2 regions of the Bacillus thuringiensis genome follow, and region 1 is predicted to be linked to the other one. Evidence: a T-box and tRNA genes for the amino acid it is inferred to sense, from the RefSeq annotation. Region 1 holds a T-box; the other holds one or more tRNA genes.

Region 1 (8,371 bases):
CCGCAGCTGCAGCATACATGAATGCTGTACTTCTTTCTACTTTTTTCACCTTTAACGTATGAAGAAAATCTCGTATGTTAGACAATTTTTTATGTTGCTCTACTGCTTTTACATAAACATCAAATATACGTTCATTATCAAAATCTTTTTGTATTACTTTCATTGCAACTTCAATTGCTTTTACATTTCTTTTTTTCACTAATACTTTTGCATAATGATATAGAACTTCTATATGCTCACCATCTAATTGTAGTGCGTATTCAATCTGTGCTTGTTCTTTATCTATTTCATTCATCGCTCCGTACACATATGCAATCGCATCTAAACGCCATATTTCAGGTACTTCTTCCTCTAATTGTTCTAGTTCAGTCAGCAATTCTTCCTGAAGATTCATATCTACTGAAAGCTGTGCCAAATATTCCATATTAATATGCAACGGCTCTTCCTTCATCGCCTGAACCATATGACTTTGTTCTTTAGAACGGTTTTCTTCTTTTTCGTATATTTCCGCAAGCTGTAAATGTACACCTACGAAATTTCCATCAAGCTCTAAACATGTTTCATACGCTTGTTTTGCTTCCGTCAATTGCCCTAATGCCATAAGTGTTTCACCAATTCGGTAATACGGTAATGCCGTTTCCTTTTGTTCTATCTCCTTATTATATCTTTTCATCGCTTGGCCGTACTGTCCAATAGATTCATATAAAATACCTGCATAACAACCGTACTCACTTACTTCATTTCTTTCTTTGTGTAAAGTTCTTAAAAACGCTATACCTCGTTGTACAAATTCCGTTCCTTTAATTCGATTCACATATTCATCTAACGCACTTGCTACATTATAATCGCTTTTCTTTATACCATTTTCTAACTTAGATAGCGCTACTTTAAACCCTTCTTCATTTCCACCAAGTTCAAGTTCAGCATCCCATAAAACCATTCCTGCATTCATGAGGAAATCTTGGCTCTTTTCAATTTGCTTCTCAAGACCAAGAATGTATTCTTTTGCTTCCTTGTATTGTTCTCTTGCCATATACACTTGTGTAAGTCCGAAGTGAGAATAAACATCCTCATCGTTTTCTTCTAAAGCACGCTTATACAATACTTCTGCTTCTTCCAAGCTATCATTTTGAAAATGATAGTCACCTAATTTTACGTAAAGAGGTGCTTTATCATCACAGTTCTCAATACCGTTTAATAAAATTTCTTTCGTACTTTCCTCATCCTTCAAATCAGATTCGTATATTTCCGAAAGTTTCGTATAAATGTAAGGTGCATTACTATCCAAATGAATCGCTACTTTAAGCCCTTTTATTGCTAAATATAATTTCCCTAGTTGATGTGCACATCTCGCTCGTTCATACCATACATGTGCTTCATATTTATACTCTTTTAACAAGTCATTAAAGATTTCATATGCTTCTTCATATCTTTCTAAATCTATTAATATTAAACCGTGATTCGTTAAAGTGAACCTTTCAGGACTGCGCTCTAACGCAACTTGTGAATATTGCAATGCTTTTTCAGATTGATCAATATACATATAGGATAAAGCGAGAAAACTCCAAGCAATAGGCTGATCTGCGTCTAATTGTAACGATGAACGAAAGCTTGAAATCGCTTCTATATAACTTTCCTGCTCAAAAGCATATCTTCCGTTTATTAAATGATATAAAGCACGATTATTTTTCTTCTCAACGCTTGTCAGCATTTGCTCCGCTTTCTCTACTTCCTGAAGACGAATAAAACACTGTGCACCATGCAATTTAACAAAGTCCGAGTTCGGAAACTTTTCCTTTAACTTATCGATACAATATAAAATAAATTCTTTATCTACTTCAACATCTAAGTGCTTTATCGTATATAACCACGTATTTGGATTATCGCTCGTTTCTTTTAAAAATTGTACTAAGTTACTAATTCCCTCTTTATCCTGTTCATCTAAATGATCCGTAAGAGAAAAAATAGATTTAAAATAACGATTTTCTTCCTCACTTAGAAACGCTAGTTGCGCCTTCTTTTCTTTCGGAACAAACGTGATTGCTAAACAGCCTGTATAACGATATTTTTCTTGTAATTTACTATATTCCACAAGAACTGGTTCTATAAAGTTTGGATCTTGAACATAGAAAGCTTGCAATGTATCATCATATCCAGATAGAACTTGTACGTGTGAAGCATGCTCAATATCTATACTTAATAAAACAGGAATTCCTTCATCAATCAGTCTCTTATAATTCTCTTCATTCCCTTTAAAATAACGATATTCATAACCTAATTCTTCTAAATAAGAAACAGTATCTGAAAACTTCGATCCTGTCATATCAAAAATAAACTCTGCTATTTCATCTTGTGTACGTGTCTCTCCCCATATACGCAACATCATCTCTAAACTTGTCGGAACACAATAATTATCCTTTTGTACAATAGGAACTATCGGCAAGTGAACCTTTTTTCCATCCGGATTTTTTTCTAAATTATGATATAAAGATTCTTTTAAACTCTTTTCTTCTTTTAATAGCTTTTGTAAATCTGCAAATTTATTCATTTTGTACAGCGCTTCTGCACGTAAATGTACAAAGTAAGTGTTATAAGCATGATATGGCAGCTGAGTATTTATGTTATCTATTACCGCTAACATCTCTTCATATTGCTCTAAATCTAATAAATACTTTACCTTCTCAAAATGAAAATATGGTACTTGTGGGAACTTTACAATCGCATCATTAATTAACTGTATCGCACGTTTTTGTTCTCCTTTATTTGCATACAATTGTGATAATAAATAGGTAGATAACTCTTCACAATCTTCATGCTGCATGCCAGCAATAAATTGTTCTTCCGCTTTCTCCCATTCGCCTGTATGCATATAAACGTAGCCCCATTTATCAAACACTACGCGCGTACTGTACTCCTCTGCTTTTTGCATATACATTAGCGCTTCTTCATTTCTTTTCATTTCTAAAAGACATCGTACTAACGTAAAATATGTTTTCGCTAAAAAATCGGCATCTATTTCTTCTTTATTACTCTCTTCTAAAGTTTCTTTTAACAGCTGCTCTGCTTCAAGAATTTTCCGCTCATCAATTAACTCATCACAATATAAAGAGAGCGTTCTCATATTTGGGAATTTTTTATAAGCGTAGCGAATGAGGAATGAACTGTATTGGTGCATAAGCCCTTCATCAGTAAGACGAATTAATATGTCAAACTCCTTATGCGAAGGAATATTAGCAAGCCACTTCTTCACATAGGATAAAGTATTCGTTTCTTTTATATATGCAATTTCATTATTTATTTCCTGTAATCCGTCTACAAATCTCTTATCTTTCAAACACGCTTCTAACTGCTTAAAATCTAGCATGCATTCACCTCGAATTTATATTTAAACTGCTACTTGCTTAGATTTTACACACCATATAGTATGTATTCAACTAAAATCTCTTATAATGGATGGTATTAATTAATATTATTCAAATTTATAACAAAATATAGTAAAAATGATTGTTTTTCTCCGTATTTTGTTTAATTATATGGAATGACGTAACATGCGGTTTTTATCTTGTAGAAGCTGAAATCAGTACATAAAATTATATTGGCGATAATTCAAATATATCAGCGATTCTTTCATTTTATCGGCGATTTTCAAATTATATCGACCGATTCTTAACATATATCAGCGATTATATGTCGAATATCGATTTATCGACATTAAACAACAATTCTTATATATCATATCTTTTAACATACTATATCACCAAATGTAATTTTCATATTCGGAGCATACACTAAAGAAGAATGCACATGAAATATTTTATAAAATCGTAGTTCAGCTTCATATTGAGTTAGCGCATTATCATATGTTAATCCTCTGTCTATTAAACGTTCTATAAATTGCTGCTTATCACCTGGATTCCCTGCAATCCCCTCTTCTTTTAATGAATGATACAAACTTTGTTTATCATTATGGTGCATATTAGAATCTAAAAAGTTCACTTTATCACTTACTCTACACTCAATATTTTTCACACCTAATTCACTTAAATACATCGGTATTTTCATACCAATATTTCCATCTTTTCCACTCCTCTGCGTGTCACTTTCAAATAAATTCTGCAAAATGCCTAGCTGGATAAATTCCGATTGGTTCTCTCCATCCAAAGTGTATGAAGACATATTTGATATCCAATGTGGTTCAAAACAGATTATTTTCCCGCCACTTTTAACTGAATGAATCATTTTTTGTAGCATCGTTTTTGGTGAACTCATATGTAATAAGAAGGCATGACAAATTGCTATATCGTATGTATCGTTCAATTCAATTTCTATAGCATCTCCCTCCAGAAATTCTGACTCGTACGGAAGTAAACGAAACAACTCTCTCGCTTCAGCTAATAATGTTTCTCCACTATCAATGCCTGTATACTTTGATCCTTTTGGAAGTAAAGGCATTAATAATAAGCCTAAATAACCATACCCACAACCGTAATCAACAATATGTACGGGCTTAGTAATCTTCCAAACCATATTTACTAAAAAGCGGACATAATCGTCGTTGTAATCTAAATCTCTTGTGTTTTTTAAATACGTTAGTTTACTGTTCCAATCGTACGTTTCCAAGTTCAACGCCTCCTTTTTATATATGACATTACAATTCTCCATTTAATACGGACATTCCTACACCTGAAACAACTCTAGAAAAGTTTAGATTTAATAAAATAAAACTTCTGCTTTCACATTTTCTATGAAAATAAATAGGCATACATATCTACTACGATACGTATACCTATTTGTTTTACATCTCCTCAGGAGCATCCACCCCAAGTAGACGTAATCCTTCTTTTAATACAACTGTCACAGCATACACTAATGCCAGTCTACTGTCTTTCTCTCCGTTCTCTTCTAATATACGAACATTACCGTAATATTTATTGAACGATTGTGCTACATCTAATACATATTTCGAAATAATCGATGGCTCATTTTTATTGAAAGCTGCTTCAATTACTTGTGGGAATTTGTTTAGTAATTTTACGACACTCCAGCTATGATCGTCTTTTAAAGCAAACGTACATGTTTCAAATTCTACACTTTCTTTTCTTAAAATAGAGCAAGCACGTGCATGTGTGTACTGTACGTAAGGGCCTGTTTCTCCTTCAAATTTCAGCATGTTTTCTAATGAGAATTCAATATTGTGCATACGCTCATTTTTTAAATCGTGGAAAATAACCGCCCCTACACCGACTTGCTTTGCTACTACTTCTTTTTGTTTTAAGTTTGGATTTTTCTCTTCAATATTTTGTTTTGCAAGGTCGATTGCTTCCTCAAGTACTTCTTCAAGTAAAATAACTCTTCCTTTACGTGTCGACATTTTCTTGCCGTCTTTTAAAATGAAGCCAAATGGTACGTGTTCCATACCATCAACCCAAGTATAGCCAAGTTTTTTTAATACAGTGAAAAATTGATTGAAATGTAAGCTTTGTTCTGGACCAACAACATATAGCGCTTTATCAAATCCATAAGTGTTTTGACGATATAAAGCAGCCGTTAAGTCACGCGTTGCATAAATCGTCGCACCATCTGATTTTCTAATTAAACAAGGCGGCATTCCTTCTTCTTCTAAATTAACGACTAATGCCCCTTCTGATTCTTCAAGCAACTCATGTTCTTCTAAAATCCCAATAAAATCTTCCATTTTATCATTATAGAAAGCTTCGCCTTGAAAATTAGTAAATTCCACACCGAGAAGTTCATAAATACGAGAAAATTCTTTTAATGATTCGTGACGGAACCAATTCCAAAGTTCAACTGCTTCTTCATCGCCTTCTTCTAGCTTTTTAAACCAAGCACGTCCTTCTTCTTCTAATTCATCATTCTCTTTTACTTCTACATGAAACTGAACATATAACTTAAATAGCTCACGTATTGGATCCTCTTTCACCACTGCTTCATTTCCCCATTTTTTATAAGCCGTAATTAACTTTCCAAACTGTGTTCCCCAATCCCCTATATAATTAATTCCTACAACTTCATAGCCACATTTTTCAGCGATATGTCTCAGTGAATTTCCAATCATTGTAGAACGTAAATGCCCCATTGAAAAAGGTTTCGCGATATTAGGAGAAGAATAATCGATAACTACTGTTTTTTCACATCCAAAGTGATTTTGACCGTACTCTTCTTTCTCAGCTAAAATTTTCTTTAATACTTCATCACTTACAGTTTCACGATTATAAAATACATTTACATAAGGACCAACGGCTTCTACTTTTGTAAAGAACGGATCATTTAACTTCTCCGCCACTTCCTTTGCGATAATAGCTGGTGCTTTTTTATATTGCTTCGCTAATGAAAAACATGGGAACGCTGCATCTCCAAATTCATCTTGTTTCGGTGTTTCGATTAAATCTAAAATTTGATTTTGCGTTAATTCATTTACAAAAATATTCGATAAACTTTTCGCAAACTGTGTTTTATATTCCATACTACAACCTCCTTATTTTTTAAACACAAAAAACTCGTCTCTAAAAAAGAGACGAGTTTGAACCCGTGGTACCACCCTTGTTGTTCGTTACGAACCACTTTCCCGTTTATAACGAGGACAGGGGGCCTCGGCTTTCTCTACTATTCGTTCAAGAAGCATCTCCGAAGTGCGCTTCATCTTTTTCTTCCGTACTAGGCTCACACCATCCCTAGCTCGCTTTCCTTCTAAAAAAGATTACTCTCTTCATCACAGACAGTATATTTAATTAATTATTGCTTATTATACATCTTTTCAAACAATTAGCAAGGGCCAATTACACCAAAGTGAAACTTAGCACTTTTTCTTTTGTATACGTGAAAATTGTGTTTTTCAAATCTAGAACTACGGAAATGATCTTTTAATACGACACGCTTTCTCGCCACTCGCTTCGCCTCCGCAATTGTTTCGTCAGTAATATCATGATACAAAGCGAAATGTTTTAACCCTTTAATTCCGTCAGATTCTATGACAGTTTCTTCAAACATCGGATCAAGGTAAACGACATCGTAACTATTGTCTTTACATTGCGCTAAAAATGAAAAATGCTCCGTTTGCTTTACATTAATTCGTTGCATTGCCTCATCAATTTCAGAAACGGATGAAGACCATGTTTTCAAACCATTCCTCATGATATAAGCCATATATTCGTTGCCTTCAAGTCCTGTTACTGTTCCACTTTCACCAACAACATAACTAGCTACAATACTATCTGATGCCATGCCGAGCGTACAATCTAACACTGTCATTCCGCTCTCTAATTTAGCAGCTTGTACAAACGGATCGTGCTCTCCACGCATTAACCTTTTTACACGAAACATCGCTGAGTTCGGATGAAAGAAAAATGATTCTTCCGTACCTTTCGGATAAATAGCTAATCGGTTCTTTCCTACGACAAGTACATCTTGTTCATACTGCTCATGTAATTTATGCACTGGTATATCATTACGTGAAATGAAAGAACGATTTAATTCTTCCGCTACCTTTTTTGCATATGCTGTCATTTCTTTATTTGTTCTTCCTGCTGTTGTTACTATCATTCTTTCACCTCTATATAAAGAAAAGAGGGAGATTTACTCTCCCCCTTCTTTTAGCAATTCTTTTCGAAAGCTTGCTCTAAGTTCGTAATAATTTCGTCCATAGTTGCACCTTCAATTTCATGACGGTGAATGAAGTGAACAACTTCTTTTCCTTTTAATAATGCCATAGATGGTGAAGATGGAGGAATTTCTCCGAAGTATTCACGCATTTTTGCAGTAGCATCTTTATCTTGACCTGCAAATACAGTTACAAGATGATCAGGTTGTTTTTCAGCACGAACAACCGCTTGACCTGCTGATGGACGTGCTAAACCAGCTGCACAACCACAAACAGAGTTTACAACTACTAAAGTTGTACCTGATGTATTTTCCATAAATTCTGTTACAGCTTCTTCTGTAGTTAACTCTTCAAACCCAGAACGCACTAACTCTTGGCGCATTGGGATTACCATTTGGCGCATGTATTCTTCATAAGCATTTGACATCTTGTAATCTCTCCTTCAACTTTCATTCCAAATTCATCATATCACGCTCTATTAATAGGTGCAAAAGAAAGATAACGCTGATTTCATTTTTTTGTAGGGATTTCACAAACCCCACCGCGGCAATGTCCCACTGGAACAAGTTTTCTATTGTTAGCGATATAATCGTATACTTTACTCCCAAAACCAAGTACGATAGATAGCTTTATAAAAGGAACGGCAAACCAATAAGATGGAACGGCCTTTGCTAGTACATCTATGCTCTGAATGCCGTCATACCACTTATTATTTTTAAAAATATACAGTCTTTGTTCCATGTTACTTTGTAG
Region 2 (25,065 bases), 2.4 Mb from region 1:
TACCATTGTAGATAATGCATCGATTGTAGAAGAAGCTGTACATCCGTTATAGTCGATAGATACTAATGGCTCTTCGCTGTATCCAAGGATACCTTTTAATTCGCCTTCAGCTGCTGCTTTGAATGCTGCGTTTACATCTTCAACTGTTACTTCTTTGTCAAGTTCAACAACTAAGTCAACAAGAGAAACGTTAGCAGTTGGAACACGTACAGCGCCACCGTTTAATTTACCTTTAAGTTCTGGTAATACTAATGCTACAGCTTTAGCTGCACCAGTAGATGTTGGGATCATGTTTTCAGCTGCTGCACGAGCACGACGTAAATCTTTGTGTGGTAAGTCTAAGATTTGTTGGTCGTTAGTGTAAGAGTGAATTGTTGTCATCATTCCGCGTTTTACGCCGAATTTTTCGTTTAATACTTTAGCGAATGGAGCTAGACAGTTTGTAGTACAAGAAGCGTTAGATACTACGTTGTGGTTAGCTGCATCGTATTGTTCGTGGTTAACACCCATAACTACAGTGATATCTTCGTCAGAAGCTGGAGCTGAGATGATAACTTTCTTAACTGATCCACCTAAGTGTTTTTCAGCGTCTGATTTTTTAGTGAAACGGCCAGTAGATTCTACTACTACTTCTACTCCGTAGTCGCTCCATGGTAATTGAGCTGGGTCACGCTCAGCGATAACTTTAATTTCTTTACCGTTAACAACGATGCTGTTTTCGTTAGCAGATACTTCTGCATTTAAAGTTCCGTGAACTGTGTCATACTTTAAAAGGTGAGCTAATGTTTTAGCATCTGTTAAGTCGTTGATTGCTACTACTTCTACCTCAGAGTTGTTAAGAGCTGCGCGGAATACGTTACGTCCGATACGTCCAAATCCATTAATACCAATTTTAGTCATTTGAATTTCCTCCTTGGGGGATTATATTAAAGGGTAAAACCCTTTGTTAACTGTTTTGCTGCACCTTCATCTGTAATTAGAATTGAAGTGTGCCCTTGCTTTATTACAGCCTGTATTGCCTTTGCCTTTGAAGAACCTCCAGCGACTGCTACAACGTGAGATACATTTTGTAAATCCTCTAGTTGCATACCAACTGTTCTTACTTTATGAACAACATTTCCTTCTTCATTAAAGTAGTAACCGAAAGCTTCGCCAACTGCTTCGCTTGCTTGAATCTTTAACCAATCTGCTTCTGAAGTACTTCTGCGACGTGCCATTGTTAACGCATCACCTATTCCATGAATGACGATATTGGAAGATCGAATCAACTCAAGAACTTCTTTCACGGAAGGCTCTGTCACAATAGACGCATATGCTTCGCTACTAACATGGTCTGGAACATACAACAAGCGATAATTACTCATCGTATTTTGCGCCATCTTGGCACAAATGGTATTGGCTTCTAATTCAACACCTTCTCCAATTCCACCACGTGCTGGGACAAATAGCATATGTAAATCTTTGCAATCAAGTTGCATCATGTCCGCAGCAGCAGCTAGCGTAGTTCCTCCAGCCACAGCAACGATATTATTCGCTGTCAGACGGTCTTTTATACAAGTCACACAAGCACGGCCCATCTCCAGTTTGACCCAAGGTGATTCATCACTATCACCAGGGACAACGAAAACTTCATCCAAGTCTAATGTTTCCTTAAGTTGCTTTTCTAAAACCTTTAACCCGGAAATTTCTTTCATAAAGTCTTCCAAAGCAAGAACTAAAGCTGTTCCTTCTTCTGTCAAAGTCATTCCAGAAGAAGCGACGTGAACTAAGTTTTGTTCTTTCAAAACTTGAACTTCACTTCGCAATACTCGTTCTGTCATACCGAGGCTTGCTGATAAGTTTCTTCTTCCAATCGGCTGCATGAGCCTAATGTATTGAAGAATTTGCATTCTCGTTTGCATAACAGGTAGCAGATCAGGTAATAATTTTTTTGTGTTCTGAATCCATGAGCGCATATCTTTTCTCCTCACTACATTGGTTCATTTTTCCTTCATGGTCACTTTACGTCCCGTAGTGACATTTTGTGTCCCACATAGGTTAAAAAAATAATCCCTGCTACGTGTATTATTGTAACAGGAGATAGAAACTTATTCAACTCTTAACTGCATTCTTTATATAGTTTATTATGACACCTTTGTGAATGTTACCGTATTCTACTTGTTTTCCGTCCATTTCTACAACCGGAATCATTAAGTGATATTTTTCTAAAAGGTCATTATCTTCATATATATCTATTTCCTCGATTTGAAAAGAATATTCACATTGTACTTCCTGTAAAACTTGTTTCGCCTTCACGCAAAGGCCACAATCTTTTTTAGTATACAGTACAACTTTCATCTTCTTCACCTATCCGATCGTTTTTCGTAATGACGAAGCTGGGATATGCATTTGTTCTCTATACTTCGCCACTGTTCTTCGAGAAATAACAATTTCATGCTCTTCTTCTAATAATTTTGAAATCTTTTGATCTGAGAGTGGCTTTTTCTTATTCTCTGCTTCCACAAGCGTTTGAATAAACTGTTTCACTCGCTTCGTTGAAACTGCCTCATCCTCTGTCGTCGAAATTGCATTACTAAAGAACGATTTCATCTCAAATAAACCGTGTGGCGTTTGCACATACTTATTTCTTGTTGCACGACTAATCGTAGACTCATGTACACTTAGCTCTTCCGCCACCTCTTTTAAAGCGAGAGGCTTCAAATACGCTGGACCTTCCCAAAAGAAATCACGTTGTTTTTCCATAATAATCGTCATCACTTGCAGAAGTGTTTGTTTTCTCTGTTTCAAACTGCGCATAATCCATTGCACATGCTGATACTTTTCTGATACGTAAGATGCTACTTCACTTTCACTATTATTAAGAAGCGCACTATATTCAGAATGAATTTCAATTCTCGGCATATTTCTCTCATTCATTTGTAAAACGAGGCGATCGCCATCTTTTTTCACCGCCATATCAGGCACAATATAAAGTGGTTTATCTGAAGAAAACGCAAGACCTGGTTTTGGTTGTAATGACGTTATACAATTTACCGCACTCTGTAATTCCTCATTACTACATTTCAACACTTGAACGAGCTTTCGCCAATCTTTCTTCACAAAATAAGCGAAATGATCTTCTACAACCTCTTCTGCTAATCCATTCCGCCTTTGTAAGCGCTTCAATTGCAGAGTTAAACATTCCTGAATATTACGCGCCCCTACCCCTGCTGGTTCCAGTGATTGGACAAGCTCTACAGAGCGGTCGACTACATGAATATGCACAGAAAGGAGCTCTGCTAACTCTTCATTCGTTTCTTGTAAATATCCATTTCCATCCATGTTCATAATAATGAAAGAAGCTACTTTTCGCTCTTCTTCATCTATTTTATAATACTGTATTTGATTTAATAAATGTTGCTGAATCGTTGTAGAATCCACACTGTAGATCTCCATCTGATTCTCGACTTGTTTGCTGGTACTTTTACTGTTGTTAGAGCTCTTTTTCTTCTCCCTCTCAAAACCACCTAACTCAATAAGGGGATTCTCTAACGATTGCTCATACAAAAACTCCGATAATTCTTGTACATTATACTGGAGCATTGTAATCGCTTGCCTTAACTCTTGTGTCATTGCCAAACGTAAGCTTTGTTCTTGTAAAAGACTTGCCTTCAAACTAATCTCCCCCTTGTTTCTATTGTACAATAAGTTTGGTAAAAGGAGAATGCTATCACAGACACCCATTCCAAAATATTATTAATTTATATGTATTAATGAGATTTACAACTTACAACCTAAATTTGAATAATATTGAAAGAAAATAATAATATTCAAATTTAATACTAAGTACTAATAGTAAATATTAATACAAGATATTAAAATGAGCAACAAAAAAAGAGAAGATCCCATCTTCTCTTCCACTAATCAACTATTTTTCAAAAGCTGAAATAACTTCAAGCTCTTACCGCTTCGCAAAATACCTTTTGGATATACTTTCGCAGCAAATAAAGAAATCAGGTTAATACTACTTAACAAAACCAATATAGACGTTGCAATTTCCATACCACTCACAGACCCATTAATAATCCTAACTACCATACTAATTGGAGCTGTAAACGGAACATATGATGTCACCCTTGATACTAGCCCTTCAGGGTTATCAAGTACTACTAATAACTCCACCACTAAGCTTCCCATCAATATAAGAGTAATCGGCATCGTTGTTCCGGATAATTCTTCTGGCCTGCTTACCATAGAACCAAACACTGCGAAAAGTGCCGCATAAACGAAGTAACCGAGAACAAAATATAACAAGAAATATGCAGCATGCTCACCTGTAATCATATTTACATCAATATTCACTCCAAAAAACGAATCCGATACCTTAAAAATTCCAGATTTAATATATAGCGCCATACTAAGGAAGAAAATAAATAACTGTGTCAAACTAGCAAGACCGACTCCTAATATCTTCCCAAAGACCATGTGAACAGGCGACACCTTCGTTACCATCACTTCCATAACACGCGACGCCTTCTCTGACGCTACCGCTGTAGCAATCGCATTTCCATACGAAGTAATTGCTAAGTACATAATCGCTACTAATAAATACACCAGTAAGAATGAGCTTGTTTCTTCGTTATTTAAGTTTTGCTTTTTCGCTTGCACGTTCATCGTCAGTGATTTCACAGCCTCTTCTGATAACTGTTGTTTAACTACCGCACTTTGAAAATACTGATTTTGTACAAATACCTGCGCACTTTGAATCAACTTAGGATTATCCACCTTCATAAAGTAATCTAATACTGGTTCAGCACCCGCACCCTCTTTTAATATAAAGAGCGCTTCGACTTTCTTATCTAACAAATCTTGCTTATATTGATTTAATTTTGTTTTATCGCCTAAAGACCAATCCCATTCTGGAAGAGCTTTACTAAGATTAGATTGATCCAAAGTAACATTAGGTGCTTCGGAAATAAATACAACCTTTGCTTTTTCTTTCTCTCCAGAAAACTTTTGTACTAAAGTTGGAAAGGAGAATAAGAATATCCCTCCCCCTATTAATAACAATGTCATCCCAATAAATATTTTCGTCCTCACACGATCCCAATACGTTTGCCCTAAAACAATCCAGAAATTCCTCATTACTTATGCACCCGCCTTTTCAACAAAGATTTGATGTAAAGAAGGTTCTTTAATAGAAACATCTCGGATATATTGTTTAGTTTTAATGTCTTCAAGCAGTGAAAATGCATCCTCTCCATCATTAACTTTAATCATGAACGTACGATTAACTTTTTCAAAATTGAAATTTTTCTTCTTAAGAATAGGTTCAATATCCCCTTCCGTTTGCAACGTCATATATTTGTATTGATAACTTTTCTTAATATCTGACAAGGCACCCGATAATACAAGTTGACCGTTTTTCATAATACAAATTTCCTCACAGAACGTTTCTACACTGTCCATTTGATGACTACAAAAAATAATCGTTTTTCTTTGCGCAATTAACTCGAGCACAACATTTTTTAACATCTCTGCATTTACAGGATCCAATCCACTAAATGGTTCATCTAGTATGATGAATTCCGGATTATGCAATATCGCTGAAATCAATTGGATTTTTTGTTGATTTCCCTTTGACAATTCCTCTGTTTTCTTCTTTAAATGTGGTGTCATTTCTAATTTTTCTAGCCATTGTAACGCATGCCTTTTTGCAAGATTAGCTGGCATTCCTTCTAACTTGCCGAAATACACCAATTGCTCCACTACATTCATTTTCGGGTATAATCCACGCTCTTCTGGTAAATAGCCAATAGATAGGTCTTTCTTTGAAAAAGGGCGATTATTCCATAGAATTTGGCCGCTATCCGGTTTGATTAAATCTAAGATCATACGAATCGTTGTCGTCTTACCAGCACCATTTCGGCCCAGCATCCCTAAAATTCCACCTTCTTCTACACGTATATTTAAATCATTAACGGCTTTATATTCACCAAATGTTTTATTTAATCCTTGAATTTCAAATGCCATATATAACATCCCCTTTACTGTTTAATAAGGTAAATAACTGCCATTCCTAAAGCAATTCCGCCTACCATCAACAAAAACTTTTTCATCACTATTGCCTCCTTCATTTACTTGTTAAGTTGTATCTTTATCATAGACTTCTTTCTGATGCTATTGTCCGCAATCCGTACTGTATTTACCGTAAAAAAGGCGAACCACTCTTATGTGGTTCACCGCAATTTCAACAGATGACATTGATTGTATGAAAACTTCTTAAATGTTATTATAAAAATATTCAGAAATTAAACGATATACCTACAAAGAGAGGTGTCTAAACCGTTGCAGATACAACGTAATTTCGTTTTCATTTTATGTGTAACTATCCTGTATTTTTGTTTACAAGGCTATATCTTATATAAAATAAACCAACCATATAGTGGAGTTCTTATTTCTAAAACAGACTCAACTACATACATAATAGCAAAAATTAAATCCTCCGGTTGGGCTTTTCATACGGACTTAAAAGAAGGAGATATAATCTATTCGATAAATAAAGAAAAGCCTCATTTAGGAATACTTCCTGGATACCAAAACCAATCACTAAATGCATCTGAAATACAAATTAAAAAAGACGATATCACCCAAACTTATAAAGGAACACAACATTTTATTGATTCTCGTGACAAAATTATTTCTGTATACTTTCCCTTCCTACTCGCTTTTATTTGTTTAGGGTTATCTATTTTTCTTTATACAAAGAAGCCTTTGAACCGGGAAACATTCTTTTTGATCACGTTTCTATTCATGACTTCCTCAAGTCTTCTAATCGCAGTTGAATCTGGTAAAGGTGATTTTATCGCTCTCATTATTTTAAGTATTGTATTTCAAGGTACACCTATGTCTCTCATTTTATTGTTGAATGAATTATTCAAGAAAAAGCAACTATACGTTATTTCTATGAGATTTCTAAAAATCGATATTACAATCGGCATTATTTTACTATTACTCTCTATTTTAACGATGTGCATTCCATTTCCAATAGTTAATACCGATGGATTAGAACTAATTTACCTTTCAATAAATATTATCTTTTGTATATATTTTTTAATCCGTGCCTATATCAAATATCACAGTACAGTACATAAACCATTTTTAAAATTAATGCTCACGATTCATTCCATTGCCTTCTTTCCGTTCGTTACACTCTATGCTCTTCCAGATGCAATATTCAAAACACCTATTCTCTCAGCAGATATTGGCGCTATGTTCCTAATCGCTCTTCCAATCGGTTATTTTTATTTAGTAGCGACGAAGCAGATTTTTGATATAGAGTTTGTATTTGATCGTTTACGGTATTACGCATTTCTGTCACTAATTCCAACTCTATTAATTGCAATCATTACGAGCTGGAGCATTTATTACAAAGACAATTTTCTCTCTCGACTGCTGCAAAGTTTTATTATTATTTTTCCGTTAAACATTCTATTTCTCATATTAAAAGAAAGATTAGATTTTACATTCCGTAATCACCTCTTTCGGACTAAAACAAACTTATACGTAAACATTGAACAGTTTACCGCACAGCTATCATCTATTATGAAAACAGAAGAGTTAGAGAAAAAATTCACTAATGAAATCGTTTCGATGTTGAAACCTTCTTTTATTCAATTTGTTCAATATGATATGAAAGACAACACATATACACTCTGTAACGGATATCGACAAACGAAAGATTTCACACTTTCTAAAAAGAAAAAATGGAGTATGGCAGCATTACTAATTAATGATTTATTAGAGGATGATGGATGCATTGGCATTTACTTATACTCTACTAAACATATAAAACACTACATCTGGATTGGAAGAAAAGTGAATAATATTAAATCATGGTTCATCACTGTCACGACATACGTCCGTCTTATTTACGAAAACTTGTATACCATTAATGAAATTATTCATTCTCTAGAGCAGGAGAGTTTAGAATCCAAAACAAATTCTGCAAGCTTATCACGCCTACTCTTTCAAATTTCTGAACAAGAAAGGCGCCGACTCGCTTCAGATTTACACGACTCTGCATTACAAGATCAAATCGTATGGTACCGCAAACTAGACTCTTTACTAAAAAACAAATCCGTTCCACTAGAATTAAAAAATGAACTAAAAAAAATCCACTTCGGTATGCACGATGTAATACAACAAATTCGCGACACATGTAATGAATTGCGTCCATCACTTTTATCAGATGCTGGTTTAATTGGTGCATTAAGAGAATTGCTAGCCCAAACACAATTACGTGTGCAGTTTCATATTCAATTTGATCATGAATCAATTCAAGAACATCATTACGATTTTGACAAAATTTTATCTTTATATCGTATCATTCAAGAACTACTAACAAACGCAGATAAACATTCCGAGGCAACCATCGTATCGATTTTTTTATGGGAAGAGAATAACTGCATTTTCCTAGACTACCGAGACAACGGCAAAGGTTTTGATATAGACACTCCCCACTCTCCTAAGCAGCATATGGGGATTTCCGGTATAAAAGGAAGGCTTCAATCAATTGGTGGAGAAATACATATAGTATCCGAAGCTAAAAAAGGACTTCAAGTAAACATTACAGTTCCGAGGTGGTAAATAATGATTCGAGTATTAATCGTAGATGATCATCAAATTGTAGGCGAAGGAACAAAGAGCATGATTGAATTAGAAGAAGATATGCAAGCAGAATATATTTTAAATGAACAGGAAGCACTTATAAAAAGTGACGCTACACCTTTTGACATATATCTCTTGGATATGAATATGCCCAATTGTAGTGGTATTGAACTCGCCCAGAAAATATTACATATTCAAACAGATGCAAAAATCATTTTATACACAGGTTTTGAATACGTATCCCAATTTAATTTATTAATAAACTCTGGTATCAGCGGAATTATTAGTAAATCAGCTTCTCAGCAAGAGCTATTAATGGCAATTCGTGCAGCTGTAAATGGATATACTTTACTTCCTATTTCTTTATTACGTCAACTACATACAGACGATATAACGACTCAACAACTTGAAAATAAAACCGCTCTTCTTACACAAAAAGAATTAGAAATCTTAGAATCCGTCTCTAAAGGAAGTAGCAATAAACAAATTGCTGATGAACTGTACATGAGTTCAAGAGCTGTAGAATACAACCTAACAAAAATCTTCAAAAAATTAAAAGTAGGATCACGCTCCGAAGCTTTAACAGAAGCAATGAGACAAGGCATTTTGAAAGTACACATATAAAATGAAACTTCCATCAGTTTGTTTTGTTTAACCCTCAAATAATGAGATAAATAAAAAAGTCCTAACCTACAAAACGTAAGTTAGGACTTTTTAACGCGCCCAGAGGGATTCGAACCCCCGGCAGACGTGGTACCGGAAACCACCGCTCTATCCGACTGAGCTATGGGCGCATGATTATAGAAAACACTTCATTTTCTCTTCATAATAATAGCAATAAAAACCATTTAAATCAATAAAAACTCTTTGATAGCACATTATATATACGCTTTTTGTCTGCATAAAAAAGCCCCCTAATTTCTACATTTAGGAGGCACTTCTTACCCATTTTATTTATCTAGTTTCTCTTTAATCTCTTTTGGAATTTCATTCGGCTGTACTTCTTGGTATGTTTCAATATATTCACCTTTTGTTTTAACCTTTACATACGCTCCTTCTCGAAGCCCACGAGGTGCATAAAACTTAACGTCTCTTCCTTCACCCGAAGCGTAATAACCAGTAAGTTTATAGTCTCCAGCTACCTCTCCAACTGTAGATAATCGGCCAGATTCTTTCGCTTTTACATATACAAATTCTTCTTTCACAAGCGGATTATATCTATCAGTCACCTCATTATGAGAAAAGCTTGCCACACCAATAACTAATATAAAAAGTCCAATTAAACCTAATAATAATTTCTTCATTTTTCTCTCCTTAAAATATCCTTTTAACTTACTTTACTTTCTTTATTCTAGGAGAAAGAGGGTTTTTCCACTATCGCTTTTCCTTACATATTCATTACAAAATTGTAATCCACACATGTAATACCCCTAAATTTTCCAATCATAAATTCACCCCAACTCACAAATTATAATCTTTGAATTGATATTCCAAAGGGGGCTTCATTCAATGACTGTAATTACGAAACTAAAGCAAACTGTTTCTGGATTAAAAAGTGCACAAGCTAGCTTAGAGGGATTCGCTCTTGATACGGATAACCAACAAGCTAAGCAACTTTTCCAAACAGCTGCGCAGCAAACACAAACGATTATCGATTCTTTAAACCCACGCGTTGAAGAAGTCCAACAAGAAGAACCACAATACTCACAGCAATAACGAATCAGACTTGCTGTGAAATAGAAAAAGGATGATATGCAGTCATCCTTTTTCTATCACATTACATATTGCAATAGAAATGGAATGATAATTATGCGAAAACTCGGCCTCATAACCGCATTATTTGCACTTCTATTTAGCTCTTTTACCGGATGTGATAATAGTCCTTTAGATAAAAAAGTGAAAGAAGAAGCAAAACGAACGGAGAAAGAAAAAGGTCCAAAGTTAACAAAGACGAGTACGGAATCCTTTAATCAATCTATATCACAAGGAGCGAAGAAAAGAGCTCTCGCTATGGATGAAATTACAAAAAGCACAGCAGTAAACTCAAATTTAGATCTCTACATAGCAGTTACACCGGAGCATCACGAAAGATTTGGATTAAAACCTCTACGTAAGAAGCTTCAAAAGCAGCTAAGTGATGAGCACCCTACTTTCGATGTTCGTGTAAGTACCGATAAAAAAATCTTTATGTTACTCGAAAAGCTCGAAAGAAAGATTAAGGACAAAAAAGTATCTAAAGATGAGATTAATAAGCAATTAAAATTCATTGGTAAAAAAATGGAGTCTAACACTTAACGCTTTTTAAAAGAAAAGGAAGGATTGCAATGTCTAGTAAAGATAAAAACTTAACCCCTGTACAACAGGAGTATAAAAAATTCGAGCAAGAACGCGAACCGAAACGACCTGTCTTAAAAAATTGTATAAAAGCCTTTTTCGTCGGTGGTTTTATTTGCTTCATAGGACAACTAATCTCTACTTTTTATATTACGTATTTCGATTTCACTGAACGTTCGGCAGGAAATCCAACCGTCGCAACTCTTATTTTCATTTCTATGTTACTAACTGGTTTCGGTATATATGATCGTTTTGGGCAGTTTGCTGGTGCTGGTACAGCTGTACCTGTTACTGGATTTGGTAACTCTGTTATTGCAGCATGTATCGAACACCGAACGGAAGGATTCGTCCTTGGTGTTGGCGGCAATATGTTTAAACTAGCGGGTTCTGTTATTTTATTTGGTGTATTTTCAGCTTTCGTCATCGCACTTATTAAAACGATTCTCGTTCAATGGGGAGGTCTATAAATGTTACAAGGACACCGAACGTGGGTATTTGAAAACAAACCAGTCATTATCTCAACAGGGGTTGTCGGTGGACCATTTGAAGCAAAGGGGAACATCCCAGAAGACTTCGATATCCTTCATGAAGATTTATGGCTCGGACAAGATTCCTATGAAAAAGCACATAAAATTTTATTCGAAGAAGCTTGTAGTCGCGCTACTGAAAAAGCGAAACTTCGTAAAGATGATATTCAATTTGTACTCGCAGGAGATTTAATTAATCAAATTACTCCAACAAGCTTTGCTTGCCGGACACTTGGCACTCCTTATCTCGGATTATTCGGGGCTTGTTCTACTTCTATGGAAGGTTTAGCACTTGGGGCAAGTATCGTAAATGCAAAAGGCGCAAAATATTTATTAACTGGTGCATCCAGTCATAATACAGCTGTAGAAAAACAATTCCGCTATCCTACCGAATACGGTGGACAAAAGCCGCCTACTGCACAGTGGACAGTAACCGGAGCAGGAGCCGCCATTTTAAGCGATACCGGACACGGCCCTAGGGTAACATCTGCCACAATTGGACGAGTTATTGATATGGGATTAACAGATCCTTTTAATATGGGAGGCGCAATGGCTCCAGCTGCAGTCGATACAATCGAAGCCCATTTACGCGAACGACAAATCGATGCCTCTTACTATGACCTAATCGTGACCGGTGATCTTGGTCATGTCGGTCGCGAAATTGCTTACGATTTACTACATAAGCATGGAACAAAAGTAACGAGCGAACAGTTTCAAGATTGCGGAATTATCATTTATAGAGAAGGACAACCTGTCATAGCCGGCGCTAGCGGGCCTGGATGTTCTGCAACCGTCGTGTACGGTCATTTATTAAATCGAATGAAAAGAGGAGAGTTCAAAAAAATACTTGTCGTTGCGACAGGCGCTTTACTATCTCCACTTACATTCCAACAAGAAGAAACGATTCCGTGTATCGCTCACGCCGTTTCGATTGAATTTGGAGGTGCAACGCAATGATTTTTTTCTGGGCTTTCGTCATTGGTGGACTCATATGTGTAATCGGACAACTTATGTTTGATGTCGGCAAGCTAACACCAGCTCATACAATGGCAACACTCGTTGTTGCCGGAGCTATATTAGATGGATTCAATTTGTATGAACCATTAATTGATTTCGCTGGAGCTGGTGCAACTGTACCTATTACAAGCTTCGGTAACGCCCTCGTTCATGGTGCGATGGAAGAAGCTGCAAAACATGGTATCGTTGGCGTCATTACCGGCATGTTTAAAGTAACGAGCGCCGGCGTATCCGCAGCTATTATTTTTGGTTTCATAGGAGCATTGTTATTTAAACCGAAAGGATAAGGAGTGTTTGTATGACTGTTATCGCTAGCGTAAAAACTTGCCTTGCTAGTGTAAGAGGAGCTCAAGCAAGTTTAAGCTCGCTTTCATTAAATTCACAAGACGACGAATCCAAACGTGTATTTCATGAATGTATGTTAGAAATGGATAGCGTCATCGCTGATTTACAGAATAGAGTTTCAGTATTAGAACGTGAAGAACCTCAATATAAAGGGTTTTAAGTAGACTGGAGGAAATGACTATGTCTCACCTGCCGGAATGGACACTTGTCATTCTTCGCTCTGTATTCATATTAATTATTTTATTTGCTATTACGAAATGGTTAGGGAAAAGACAAATCTCTCAGCTCTCCTTTTTTGAATACATTGCCGGAATGACAATCGGTGACATCGCTGCCCAAGTATCTACAGGGCTCGATTCGAAATTTTTCCACGGCGTCTTTGCGATACTCATTTTCGCTGCGGTACCTTTTTTCACAGGAATCCTCTCCTTAAAGAACAAAACAGCTCGGGATTTTTTTGAAGGGAAATCTACCGTATTAATAAAAGATGGAAAGATACTCGAAGATAACTTAAAGAAAGAAAAATATACGAGTGACGAATTACTTGAACTACTCCGAGGAAAAAGTGCGTTCAGCGTAGCGGAAGTCGAATTTGCTGTCTTAGAACCGAGCGGAGAATTAAATGTACTATTAAAGAAAGATTCTCAGCCACTTACAGCAAAAGACATCGGTTTAAAAGTACCAAACGAAAAAGAACCGCAAACTGTTATTATGGATGGAAATGTACTAGATGAACCTCTATCCTCCAGTGGACATAACCGCGCTTGGTTACATGCTGAACTAGAAAAACTCGGTGTTGTTATTGAAAATGTCTTTCTCGGTCAAGTCGATTCATACGGACAACTCACTATCGACATTTACAATGACAAACTTCAAATGCCTTCTCCTCAAAACAAACCTTTATTATTAGCATCTTTAAAAAAATGTCATGCTGATCTTGAACTATTTTCCCTAGAAACAAAGTCGAAATCAGCAAGTGAAATGTATAGTAAAAACGCGAAACAAATCGAAAAAATTTTAAATAAAGTAACCTATCTTTTAAAAGACTAATTATCGAAAGAACGCTTCAGTTAAAAGGCGTTCTTTTCTGTTTTTCTCCAGTTTTCATAACGTTTAAATTTACGTAATTCGGTTATGATGTTGAAGATACATAAGCAGGGAATTTCGAAAACATAGCGAATATTTCATGGTACAACTACATATTTTTTTGATTTAAAGTGGTTTCGTTTGACCTTTATTGACCATAATTGTATTATAAGACTAAGAAAGCTTTAGAAGGAGGAAATAACAGATGAATTTAATTCCTACAGTAATTGAACAAACAAATCGTGGAGAACGCGCTTACGATATTTACTCTCGACTATTAAAGGACCGCATCATTATGCTTGGTAGTGCAATTGATGACAACGTAGCTAACTCAATCGTTTCCCAGCTTTTATTCTTGGAATCTCAAGATCCAGAAAAAGATATTCACATCTACATCAACAGCCCTGGTGGTTCTATCACAGCGGGTATGGCAATCTATGATACAATGCAGTTTATTAAACCACAAGTATCAACAATCTGTATCGGTATGGCTGCATCTATGGGTGCATTCTTACTTGCAGCAGGTGAAAAAGGAAAACGTTATGCACTTCCAAACAGTGAAGTAATGATTCACCAACCACTTGGTGGAGCACAAGGTCAAGCGACTGAAATCGAAATCGCTGCAAAACGTATCCTATTCTTACGTGAAAAGCTAAACCAAATTCTTGCTGACCGCACTGGTCAACCACTTGAAGTACTACAACGCGATACAGATCGCGACAACTTCATGACAGCAGAAAAAGCTTTAGAATACGGTTTAATCGATAAGATCTTTACAAATCGTTAATAAATTAAAAGCGAAAGCGGCTCGTTCAGAATGGGAGGAGGATGGAGCTTCTGACAAAGAGGTGCTTTTTACCTCGACGGAAGAAGCGAAGCCACCGACCATTCTAGCCGCTGGAGCTGGATATAACTAAAAGCGGAAGCACCCTATAATTGGGCGCTTCTTTTATATATTGTTCCCCGCTCACATACCCCATCCAGTATCCCTCTAAATATATCAACGATTTTTCAATTATATCGAACAAAACTCAAATTATATCAACGATTTTTTTAATATATCAACGGTTCGACACAACATATCGATTTACCGACAATCTCCGATAAGGACAAATCAGCTAAATACCCCTCCCCGCTAATCCGCACAAACAACAAAACAAAAAAACTATCGCATATACGCGATAGCTCTTTATTGTACATATGCAGCTAATGCTTCTAAAGCCTCTTCTGCATCTGAACCTTCTGTTGTAATTGTTATCATGCTTCCAGTTCCAATTGCTAAGCTCATAATCCCCATTATGCTCTTTGCATTTACTGTCTTTCCATCTTTCTCAATAAAGATATCTGCATGAAAGCGATTTGCCTCTTGTACAAACAACGCAGCCGGACGTGCTTGTAAACCGTTTTTTAATGAAACCTGAACTCGTTTTTGAACCACAGCTCCATTTCCCCTTTAACCTCTTATTTTTTTGCTACCGTTTCCCCCGCGCGTAATTTCTCTGCAATTTCATCGATTTTACGCAAACGATGATTAATACCCGATTTACTAATTTTCCCCCCGGATACCATCTCACCTAACTCTTTCAATGTTACATCTTGATAATCTCTTCGTAGTTGCGCAATCTCTTGTAGTTTATCTGGCAATATATCAAGACCAACCGTCTCATCAATATAGCGGATATTTTCAATCTGCCTTAGCGCTGCACCAATTGTTTTATTTAAATTAGCTGTTTCGCAGTTCACTAAACGATTTACGGAATTACGCATATCACGTACGATTCGAATATCTTCAAACCTTAAAAGCGCATTATGAGCACCAATAATATTTAAAAATTCCGTAATTTTCTCCGCTTCTTTCAAATACGTAATGTACCCTTTTCTTCTTTCCAACGTCTTACTATTTAAATCAAATCCGTTCATCAGTTCACATATAGCATCATTATGTTCCTTATATAACGAAAAGATCTCTAAATGATAAGATGATGTTTCTGGGTTATTTACTGAACCACCTGCTAAAAATGCACCGCGTAAATACGATCGTTTACAACATTTTTTCTCAATCAATTCCTGTGATATATTTCGAATAAATGAAAAATCAGCTCGAACAATATGAAGATCTGCTAGTATTTCACGAGATTTTTCAACAAGTCGTACAATATACACATTATTTTTCTTCAATCGCATTTTTTTACGAACAAGTAATTCTACCGTCACATCATATCCTTTTTTCAAAAGCGTATAAATCCTTCTTGCAATTGCCGCATTTTCTGTTTGAATATCGATAGATAGACGACGGTTTGAAAAAGAAAGCGATCCGTTCATTCGAAGTAACGCCGATAATTCTGCTTTCTCACAGCATTCTTTCACTTCAAGATTCGTCAACTCTTTCTTTGTTTCTGATGCAAATGACACAGTCAACACCTCCTTATACGATTATTATGGAACAAAATTCTTGTCCTATATGAATGAGGAGCGCTACCTCAAACGAGGCAACGCATATTTATAACAATGAATATAAAATCGAAGCTAACTTTAACGTATCATGCCTTACAACACGATCATCATACTTCGCTAATCCCTCTTGAATAACATCAATATTATTTTCAGCAAAACGTTCTTCATCCACTACAACTGGTGTAGACATTTCTTCCTCATATAACTTACGTAATTCACAAGGAATCTCACGGTTATTTACAATTGCAGTATTGATAAATGGTTGCCCTAAATGATCGTGTAACGCCTGCACATGATCAAAAGCAGTATATCCCATCGTTTCACCCGCTTGTGTCATAACGTTACATACATATACCTTCTTCGCCTTTGCAGCAAGAACAGCGTCCCCAATTTTGTTAACAACTAAATTGGGTAATATACTCGTATACAAACTTCCTGGGCCGAAAACAAGTAAATCAGCTCGTTTAATCTCAGCCAACGTTTCATGCAATGGCTCTACATCTTCTGGAGTTAAAAAGACACGATTAATCTTCTTTCCGTAATAAGGAATCTTTGATTCACCTGTGACAATTTCTCCATCTTCAAGTTCCGCATGAAGTACCGCACTTTGATTCGCTGCTGGTAATACACGTCCTCTGACATTTAATACTTTACTTGTTTCCGTAATTGCATGGAAAAAGTCTCCCGTAATCGAGGTCATACCTGCCAACAATAGATTTCCTAACGCATGACCTTTCAGTCCGTCTCCTGTTGTGAAACGGTGCTGAAATAAAGCTTCCACCAGTGGCTCTACATCCGATAACGCAACAAGTACGTTACGGATGTCACCTGGAGGTGGAATTTCTAGCTCATCACGTAATCTACCCGAACTGCCACCATCATCAGCGATTGTAACAACTGCTGTAATATCAACAGGATATTGCTTTAATCCTCTTAATAAAACAGAAAGTCCAGTCCCGCCTCCCATGATGACAATTTTAGGCTTTCTCTCTTTTTTCATCCCTTAATGGCCCTTTCTCTTCTCCACATCACGATGAGATACATGAACACTATACTCTGGTTTCAAATGTTTCCCAAGGTATTCTGTAAGCGTAACAGAACGATGCTGTCCACCTGTACATCCAATTGCAATTACAAGTTGACTTTTGCCTTCTCTTTTATAATGAGGCAGCATGAAAGTAATCAGATCCGTCAACTTCTCTAAAAACTTATGTGTCTCATTAAATTTCAGTACATAAGAAGAAACTTCTTCATCTAGTCCTGTTAATGGCTTCATATGTGGAATGTAATATGGATTTGGTAAAAAACGAACATCAAATACTAAATCTGCATCAATTGGAATACCGTACTTAAATCCAAATGACATAACATTTACACGAAATGCTTGCTCAGTTTCTGTTGAGAACAAGTGAACAATTTTTTCACGTAATTCTTTCGGTTTTAAATCCGATGTATCAAGCACAATATTCGCTCGTGCCTTCATATCTGTTAATAAATTGCGCTCTGCTTCGATTCCCTTTAACGGCAAACCCGTTGGTGCAAGTGGATGCGAACGTCTCGTTTCTTTATAACGAGTTACAAGCGTACTATCTTTCGCATCTAAAAATAAAATATGAGGAATAATCCATGTACGTTCTGATAAATCATCAAGTGCTCCCCATAAATGTTCGAAAAACTCGCGGCCACGTAAATCAATACCAAGTGCCACTTTATTCATTTTCCCTTTTGAATCCGCCATAAGCTCAATAAACTTTGGCAATAACATCGGTGGTAAATTATCCACACAAAAATATCCTAAATCTTCAAAACTTTGTAAAGCTACTGTTTTTCCAGCTCCAGACATCCCTGTAATAATTACCATTTTTATATCATTATTCTCTGTCATCGTATCCTCTCCTTGACGGTTTAACTCGGATCTAATCGATATGAAAGCAACTCAAAATCTGGGGTATATACAAATGTACCGTAGATTATGCCATTTCCTTTAATTAAATAATCAATAATGTGATAATCTCCTGGCGCCATTGCTAAATCATCAATTTTATCAAATGTATGCCAACCAATGATGCCTTCTTCGCTCTCTAGTTTGTTTTCTCCTGCAAAATCTGTCGCTAAAAAGGAGAACATCATCCATTCAGAAACAACTTTATCACCTTCTTGGATGACAAAGGTGAAGACCCCCTTTAACGCTGGGTTTTTCAAATAAATACCTGTTTCTTCGCGATATTCGCGAACAACGGAATCTCTTACAGTCTCACCACGCTCCATTTTCCCGCCTGGTGCAACCCACCAATTTCGGCGAGGTTTTTGGAGTAAGAGTACTTCATTATCTCTAATTAACACACAGTTTGTCACTCTTTGCATGTTTCTTCACCTCAGCTACTTGCAGTAAAATTCCTCACTGCATACTTCTTTCATTATACTATCAAAAACAGTTTGCTACAACGAAGGAGCCAGTCCTCTTTCGCTAAGCATATGCTACTCAGCAATTTTAAAAAAGCTTTCCATAACAAGCAATGTAAATGCTTAGACTTTTAATGAATAGCATGAAAAATCCCCTTAACGATTTTTATCGCCAAGGGGATTAAAGCCCTTATTTCTTACCGAAATAAGTAACAATTGCAAATCCTAAAATAAAGGTAATAATTGAACTTATAATTGAAAATCCGCCGGTCGGAATCCCAGGGAATACAATTACAATCGAACCGATTACAAGTCCAATAATTGCCGCAAATGTCATACTTTTATAACGATCTAATAAAAAACTAATGCCTTTACTACTTACAACGAACCCTACCATAACACCAGCACCGATAACCACGATTAAAGGTAAGTTAAGTGTAGTTAAAGCGTTAATTGCTGTTGGATACACACCAATAATTAATAAAATAAACGATCCACTAATCCCAGGAAGTAGCATAGCCATACTAGCCATCCATCCTGCGAAAAATAAACCAATTGCATTTAAAATTGTTAACGTCGTAATTGGATCTGCTGCCTTATCTGGTTTAAAGAAAGCTGTAATCGCAACAAGAATTGCTGCAACTATTAATAAAACGATGTGCTTACCTTTAAACGACGACTTTGCATCAGCTTCCCTCATTAACATCGGTAATATACTAATAATTAAACCGAGGAAGAAAAATTGAGTCGGCTCATAATGATTTGCAAGTAAATATTTAATGACGTGACTTAACGTTAAAAATGCCGCTGCCACACCAGCTGCAAGGGGAATTAAAAATCCTAAATGTTTTTTCCATTCACGACTAAAGAATCCACTAATTGCCGCAAGCAATTGTTCATAAATCCCTAACACAACAGCGATTGTACCGCCGCTCACACCAGGAATTAAATCACTAACGCCCATACAAAATCCACGATATATATTACGCCATTCCATACTGAATAAATTCCTCATTTCTTATAGTGATTTTTTCCGTAAAGTCCAGTATATCAATAAGAAAGCTTATAATCCTTATATTTTTTGACGAAATTTTGACATTTTCACACAAAAAAAGAAGAAAGCTCCTGTCGGTAGCTTTCTTCTCGCAAGGTATATTATCCCTTATTTTTCTGATACAGTTTTTAATTCCTCTAATAATTCTTCTACGTAATGTTGTGCGCTTTGTGCTGCGATACTACCGTCACCTGTTGCAGTTACAATTTGACGAAGCATTTTTTCACGAACATCACCAGCTGCGAAAATACCAGGAATTTTCGTTTCCATACGTTCGTTCGTTTCAAGGTAACCATTTTCATTTGTAATACCTAATTCAACAAATGGTTTTGATAATGGTAACATACCGATGTATACGAATACGCCGTCAGTTTTGACTTCTTTCTCTTCTCCACTGTTTACGTCTACAAGTGTTACACTTCCTACTTTACCACTTGCTTCGTTAATTTCTTTTATAGTGTGGTTCCAAATGAAATCTACTTTTTCGTTTTGGAAAGCACGATCTTGTAAAATTTTCTGTGCACGAAGCGTGTCACGACGGTGAACGATCGTTACTTTTGATGCGAAGCGTGTTAAGAACACACCCTCTTCAACAGCAGAATCTCCGCCGCCAATTACGATAAGTTCTTTTCCTTTAAAGAATGCCCCGTCACATACTGCACAATATGATACACCGCGGCCGCCAAGTTCTGTTTCACCCGGTACACCAATTTTTTTATACTCTGCACCGCTTGCAACGATAATTGCACGTGCTTTATATTCTTTTTTACCAGCAATAATTGTTTTGTATTCTTTACCATCGATGACTTCTTTCACATCACCGTATGCATATTCAGCACCAAATTTCTTCGCATGCTCGAACATTTTATTTGATAAGTCTGGTCCTAAAATAGACTCATAACCTGGGTAGTTTTCTACATCTTCTGTGTTTGCCATTTGGCCACCTGGAATACCACGCTCAAGCATTAATGTGCTTAAATTTGCACGAGATGTATATACTGCAGCTGTCATACCAGCTGGTCCTGCACCAATAATAACGACATCATAAATTTTTTCTTCTGACACACTATTCACTCCTATCCATTCCTACACAATTAAGTTACCCTCATTATACTGTTAGCATCATTTTTTTCCCAATGATTTGCTTATCTTATGTGTGCGTACGCTTAACAGCTTGCACATACTTTCGGACAGTCGCTACAGATACATTATATACATCTCCAAGCTCCGACTGTGTCATTTTATTTCCTTGTTCGCCGCGTACAATGTATTCAATCGCAGCTGACCAGCCGTACACATTTGTAAATATGTCTCCAGATGTATATAAACGTATGAACGTACAAAACCAAAAGTGTAAACACTCTTCAATTAATTCATCATCTTTTTTCGTATAATTGTATAATGCATCCGCGATTCGTACGCACTGCTCAAATTGTTGTAAATCAGCTGGAATACTCTTATGACTATTAAGTAAAAAGAAGTACTTTGCAAGTTGCGATACGATGGGAACACCGTTCTTCGCTTGCGTTATATCAAAGAAGAATCCAACCTTCTCCGGCGTTGACAATTCATTCATTAAATATAAAGCTAGCATTTGTTCTTCTAACGTCGCACTTTGCTGAAATGATTTTCGTAATTCTTCAAATAACACGTTTTGTCCTTCATCTGCTAAATTCAGCGCATTCCACGGTTCTTTTCCCTTTTTATCAGGATGCAATTCCACGACATGTTGCCACATTTTTTCAGCTAGTTGCTGATCTTTCACCATATAAGCAGAATATGCAAACCAATAATAAAAACTAACGTCTCCTTCGTATCCTTGACGCTTTAATAGTTTGAACCATTTATATGCATGCTCGAAATAACCAATTGTTGCAAGTGTAGTTCCCAATTTCAAACGATGTTCAAATGAAATCGGATATACTGAAACTAGCTGTCCCGCTAACGCTTCTACTTGTTTATGCTCTCCAATTGAATATAGAAAAATAAGCGTATTACAAAGCGCATGTATATTACCAGGATTTTTCTCTAAAATCATTTCTGTTAACTTCAGTGCTTTGTCTACATTACCCGATTGAAAATGTGCAATGGCTAAATTATTATGACCTGACCAAAATTCCGGATAATCTTTCGTAACAATTTCTAATGTAGCAATTGCTTCTTCCAATTGTCCATTACGAATATAGCGATTCGCTTCTTCCTGCATAACAATTAAATCATCTTCATCTTCAATCTCTTCCGCACCCATTGCTTCTTCTTCCATAATCTCAAGAAGTTCTAATGTATCTTCTACGAATTCCTTCTCTTTTGCAACTTCTAAATAACGATCCGCATATTTCTTCGCCTGTTGAAATAACCCCATATATGCATAATTATTTGCAATAAAATAATAGCACTGTTCAAGTTCTGGATTAGATCTAACTAACTTTAAGAAGATTTGATTCGACTCTTGATATTCACCAGCCTCAGATAATACTGTTGCTAATTGACATAAAATAAACGGCTCCTTCTCACTTTGTGCCGCTCTTCGAAAATATTTAATTGCATCTTGCAATTTTTGCCCTTTGTAAGCTCTCATCCCTTTTTTATAAAAGAATTCCGCTAATTGATTAAAAGAGATAACTTGTCCGTTCTCCTTATATATCCTTTGATTTTTCCCCATATATCCTCCAGTTTTTTGTTTTCTTCGTTCACACATTCTTCTATCTATAAGTATAAACGATTCCGTAAAAAACAAAACAGTATATTATACTCAATTATTTCCTTTTTATTCATAAAAAAAGAGGAGAAATGTTACATTTTCACCATGAACCTTCTCTTGCGATCATTTGCTCTTTCGTATAAATAATACGCATTGGATTTCCACCTACGAAAGCACCGCTCGGTACATCTCTATGAACAAGTGTGCCAGCTGAGACAGTCGCACCGTCTCCAATTTTCACACCTGGTAATATTGTTACATTCGCTCCAATCATCACTTCATTTCCAATGACGATTTCCCCAAGTCGATATTCACGAATTAAATATTCATGTGCTAAAAGCGTTGTGTTATAGCCAATAATCGAATTCTCTCCCACAGTTATCTTTTCCGGGAACATAATATCCGGCATTACCATAAGCGCAAATGATGTTTTCTTTCCTACTTTCATCCGTAAAAAAGTGCGGTACAACCAATTCTTCACAGATAAAAATGGCGTGTAACGCGCAATTTGGATAATAATAAAGTTTTTCATTACCTTCCAAAAAGAAACTGTTTTATACACATTCCATAATGAATTTTCTCCTGAAACAGGATAGCGCGTTGTCCGTCGCACTTAGCTCGCTCCTCTACTAACTTACTTGGACCTTTATGAACGGTTCATATTAGACAAAATCGGTAGCAAATCACTCATTTTATCTAGCATAAAGTCCGGCTTGTAAGCTTCTAAATACGCTCTACCTTTCAGCGTCCATGAAACTGCAGCTGTTTTCGTCCCCGCATTTTGACCACCAACAATATCATGATGATTATCTCCAACCATCAATGCCTCTTCTGGTTTTGCATCTAATAATTCAAGCGCTTTTTGAAGTGGCTCTGGATGTGGTTTCACATGCTCTACATCATCAATTGTCACGACAACATCAAAAAATTCATCAAGCTTTGACAACTGTAATCCCATCTCAACGGTTTGTCTCGCTTTCGTTGTAACAATACCAACTTTATAACCTTGCTTCTTCAACTCTCGAACCGTTTCATATACAGTTTCATATTCTTCTACTAATTCATCATGATGATCATGGTTAAATTCGCGATAACTTGTAATCATCTCTTCAACCTTACTTTCATCAATCTTACTGAAAGTATCATGCAAAGATGGACCGATAAATGGCAACACATCTTCACGCTTATATTGATTTGGATAATATGTATTTAAAGTATGTAAAAAAGAAGAAATAATAAGTTCGTTTGTATTAATTAAAGTTCCATCTAAATCAAATAACACTGTATTTATTCTCATTGCCTTAGTCCTTTCGCCTTCCTGAATATGAAAGAAGCAGCATCTTATAATAAGATGCTACTTTTCTCTAATTTTCCGAATATCTTTTATCAGCTTGCCCCATTTTTCGTCTCACAATAATGAAAATAATAGAAATAACAACAAGTCCAATTGACATTACTTGCGCAATACGAAGTGGTCCTAGCATTAAACTATCTGTACGTAAGCCTTCTACGAAGAAGCGTCCTACTGAATACCAAATTAAATATGTGAAGAATAACTCTCCACGGCGTAAATTCACTTTTCTTAATGCAAGTAGTAAAATTACACCTGCAAAATTCCATAATGATTCATATAAAAACGTCGGATGATAATACACACCCTCAATATACATTTGATTAATAATGAAATCTGGTAAATGAAGACCTTCTAAAAACTGTCTCGTTACTTCATCACCATGCGCCTCTTGGTTCATAAAGTTTCCCCATCGGCCAATTGCTTGTCCTAGTAAAATACTTGGTGCAGCAATATCCGCCAACTTCCAGAATGAAACCCCGCGTCGCTTTGCAAAAAGAATCCCTGTAATAACCGCTCCGATTAAACCACCATGAATCGCCAAGCCACCTTGACGAATATTAATAATTTGACTCGGGTTTTGCGCGTAATATTCCCATTCAAAAATAACATAGTACATTCTCGCAAATAGAATAGCGATCGGTACTGCAATTAATACAAGGTCAACAAATGTATCTTTTGGAATACCTAGCCTTTCTCCCTCGCGAGTTGCTAGCCAAAGACCTAATAGCACACCTGTACCGATAATAATCCCGTACCAATAAACAGGAAACGGCCCAAGTTGGACAGCTACGCGGTCAAGCTGCGGTACAGAACCTAACAGCATATGTATGACCTCCCTCTCCAATGTTTACTCCTGATTTCCTAACTCAATCGCACTCATTAATCGTTCTGAGAACTGCTGTGCTGCATTGACTCCCATACGCTTTAAACGGAAGTTCATCGCTGCTACTTCAATAATAACAGCCAAGTTTCGACCAGGACGAACTGGAAGTGTAATCTTCGTAAGTTCTGTATCAATAATTTTCATCTTCTCTTCATCAAGACCTAAGCGATCATAATTTTTCTTTTGATCCCAAATTTCAAGATTAATAACAAGTGTAATACGCTTATAATTTCGCACTGCCCCTGCACCGAATAACGT

The links. The T-box of region 1 lies ahead of argS (arginine--tRNA ligase). A T-box ahead of a tRNA ligase gene usually reads a tRNA of that ligase, here a tRNA-Arg.
Region 2: it has a tRNA-Arg gene. The T-box ahead of argS (arginine--tRNA ligase) is inferred to sense a tRNA for this amino acid. The anticodon was not compared.

The regions. Positions count from the first base shown of each region.
Region 1 is NZ_CP012099.1:2,067,594-2,075,964, reverse strand. Features, by position in the region: gene AC241_RS10870 (bacteriocin-processing peptidase family protein) at 1-3,364, opposite strand, end outside; gene AC241_RS10865 (class I SAM-dependent methyltransferase) at 3,742-4,620, opposite strand; gene argS (arginine--tRNA ligase) at 4,796-6,484, opposite strand; T-box leader at 6,529-6,743, opposite strand; gene AC241_RS10855 (class I SAM-dependent methyltransferase) at 6,784-7,560, opposite strand; gene AC241_RS10850 (BrxA/BrxB family bacilliredoxin) at 7,611-8,045, opposite strand; gene AC241_RS10845 (thiol-disulfide oxidoreductase DCC family protein) at 8,129-8,371, opposite strand, start outside.
Region 2 is NZ_CP012099.1:4,910,576-4,935,640, forward strand. Features, by position in the region: gene gap (type I glyceraldehyde-3-phosphate dehydrogenase) at 1-900, opposite strand, end outside; gene cggR (gapA transcriptional regulator CggR) at 927-1,955, opposite strand; gene AC241_RS25455 (glutaredoxin family protein) at 2,092-2,337, opposite strand; gene rpoN (RNA polymerase factor sigma-54) at 2,347-3,654, opposite strand; gene AC241_RS25465 (ABC transporter permease) at 3,904-5,124, opposite strand; gene AC241_RS25470 (ABC transporter ATP-binding protein) at 5,128-6,012, opposite strand; gene AC241_RS25475 (sensor histidine kinase) at 6,328-8,628, shown strand; gene AC241_RS25480 (response regulator) at 8,632-9,273, shown strand; tRNA gene AC241_RS25485 (tRNA-Arg) at 9,368-9,443, opposite strand; gene AC241_RS25490 (YxeA family protein) at 9,600-9,953, opposite strand; gene AC241_RS25495 (DUF1657 domain-containing protein) at 10,159-10,365, shown strand; gene AC241_RS25500 (YhcN/YlaJ family sporulation lipoprotein) at 10,459-10,944, shown strand; gene spoVAC (stage V sporulation protein AC) at 10,974-11,450, shown strand; gene spoVAD (stage V sporulation protein AD) at 11,451-12,467, shown strand; gene spoVAE (stage V sporulation protein AE) at 12,464-12,814, shown strand; gene AC241_RS25520 (DUF1657 domain-containing protein) at 12,826-13,032, shown strand; gene AC241_RS25525 (DUF421 domain-containing protein) at 13,053-13,922, shown strand; gene clpP (ATP-dependent Clp endopeptidase proteolytic subunit ClpP) at 14,164-14,745, shown strand; gene AC241_RS25535 (HPr family phosphocarrier protein) at 15,148-15,396, opposite strand; gene whiA (DNA-binding protein WhiA) at 15,420-16,370, opposite strand; gene AC241_RS25545 (gluconeogenesis factor YvcK family protein) at 16,459-17,412, opposite strand; gene rapZ (RNase adapter RapZ) at 17,416-18,297, opposite strand; gene AC241_RS25555 (NUDIX hydrolase) at 18,318-18,776, opposite strand; gene AC241_RS25560 (DUF368 domain-containing protein) at 19,006-19,812, opposite strand; gene trxB (thioredoxin-disulfide reductase) at 19,978-20,934, opposite strand; gene AC241_RS25570 (tetratricopeptide repeat protein) at 21,020-22,531, opposite strand; gene AC241_RS25575 (acyltransferase) at 22,671-23,183, opposite strand; gene ppaX (pyrophosphatase PpaX) at 23,217-23,867, opposite strand; gene lgt (prolipoprotein diacylglyceryl transferase) at 23,935-24,747, opposite strand; gene hprK (HPr(Ser) kinase/phosphatase) at 24,772-25,065, opposite strand, start outside.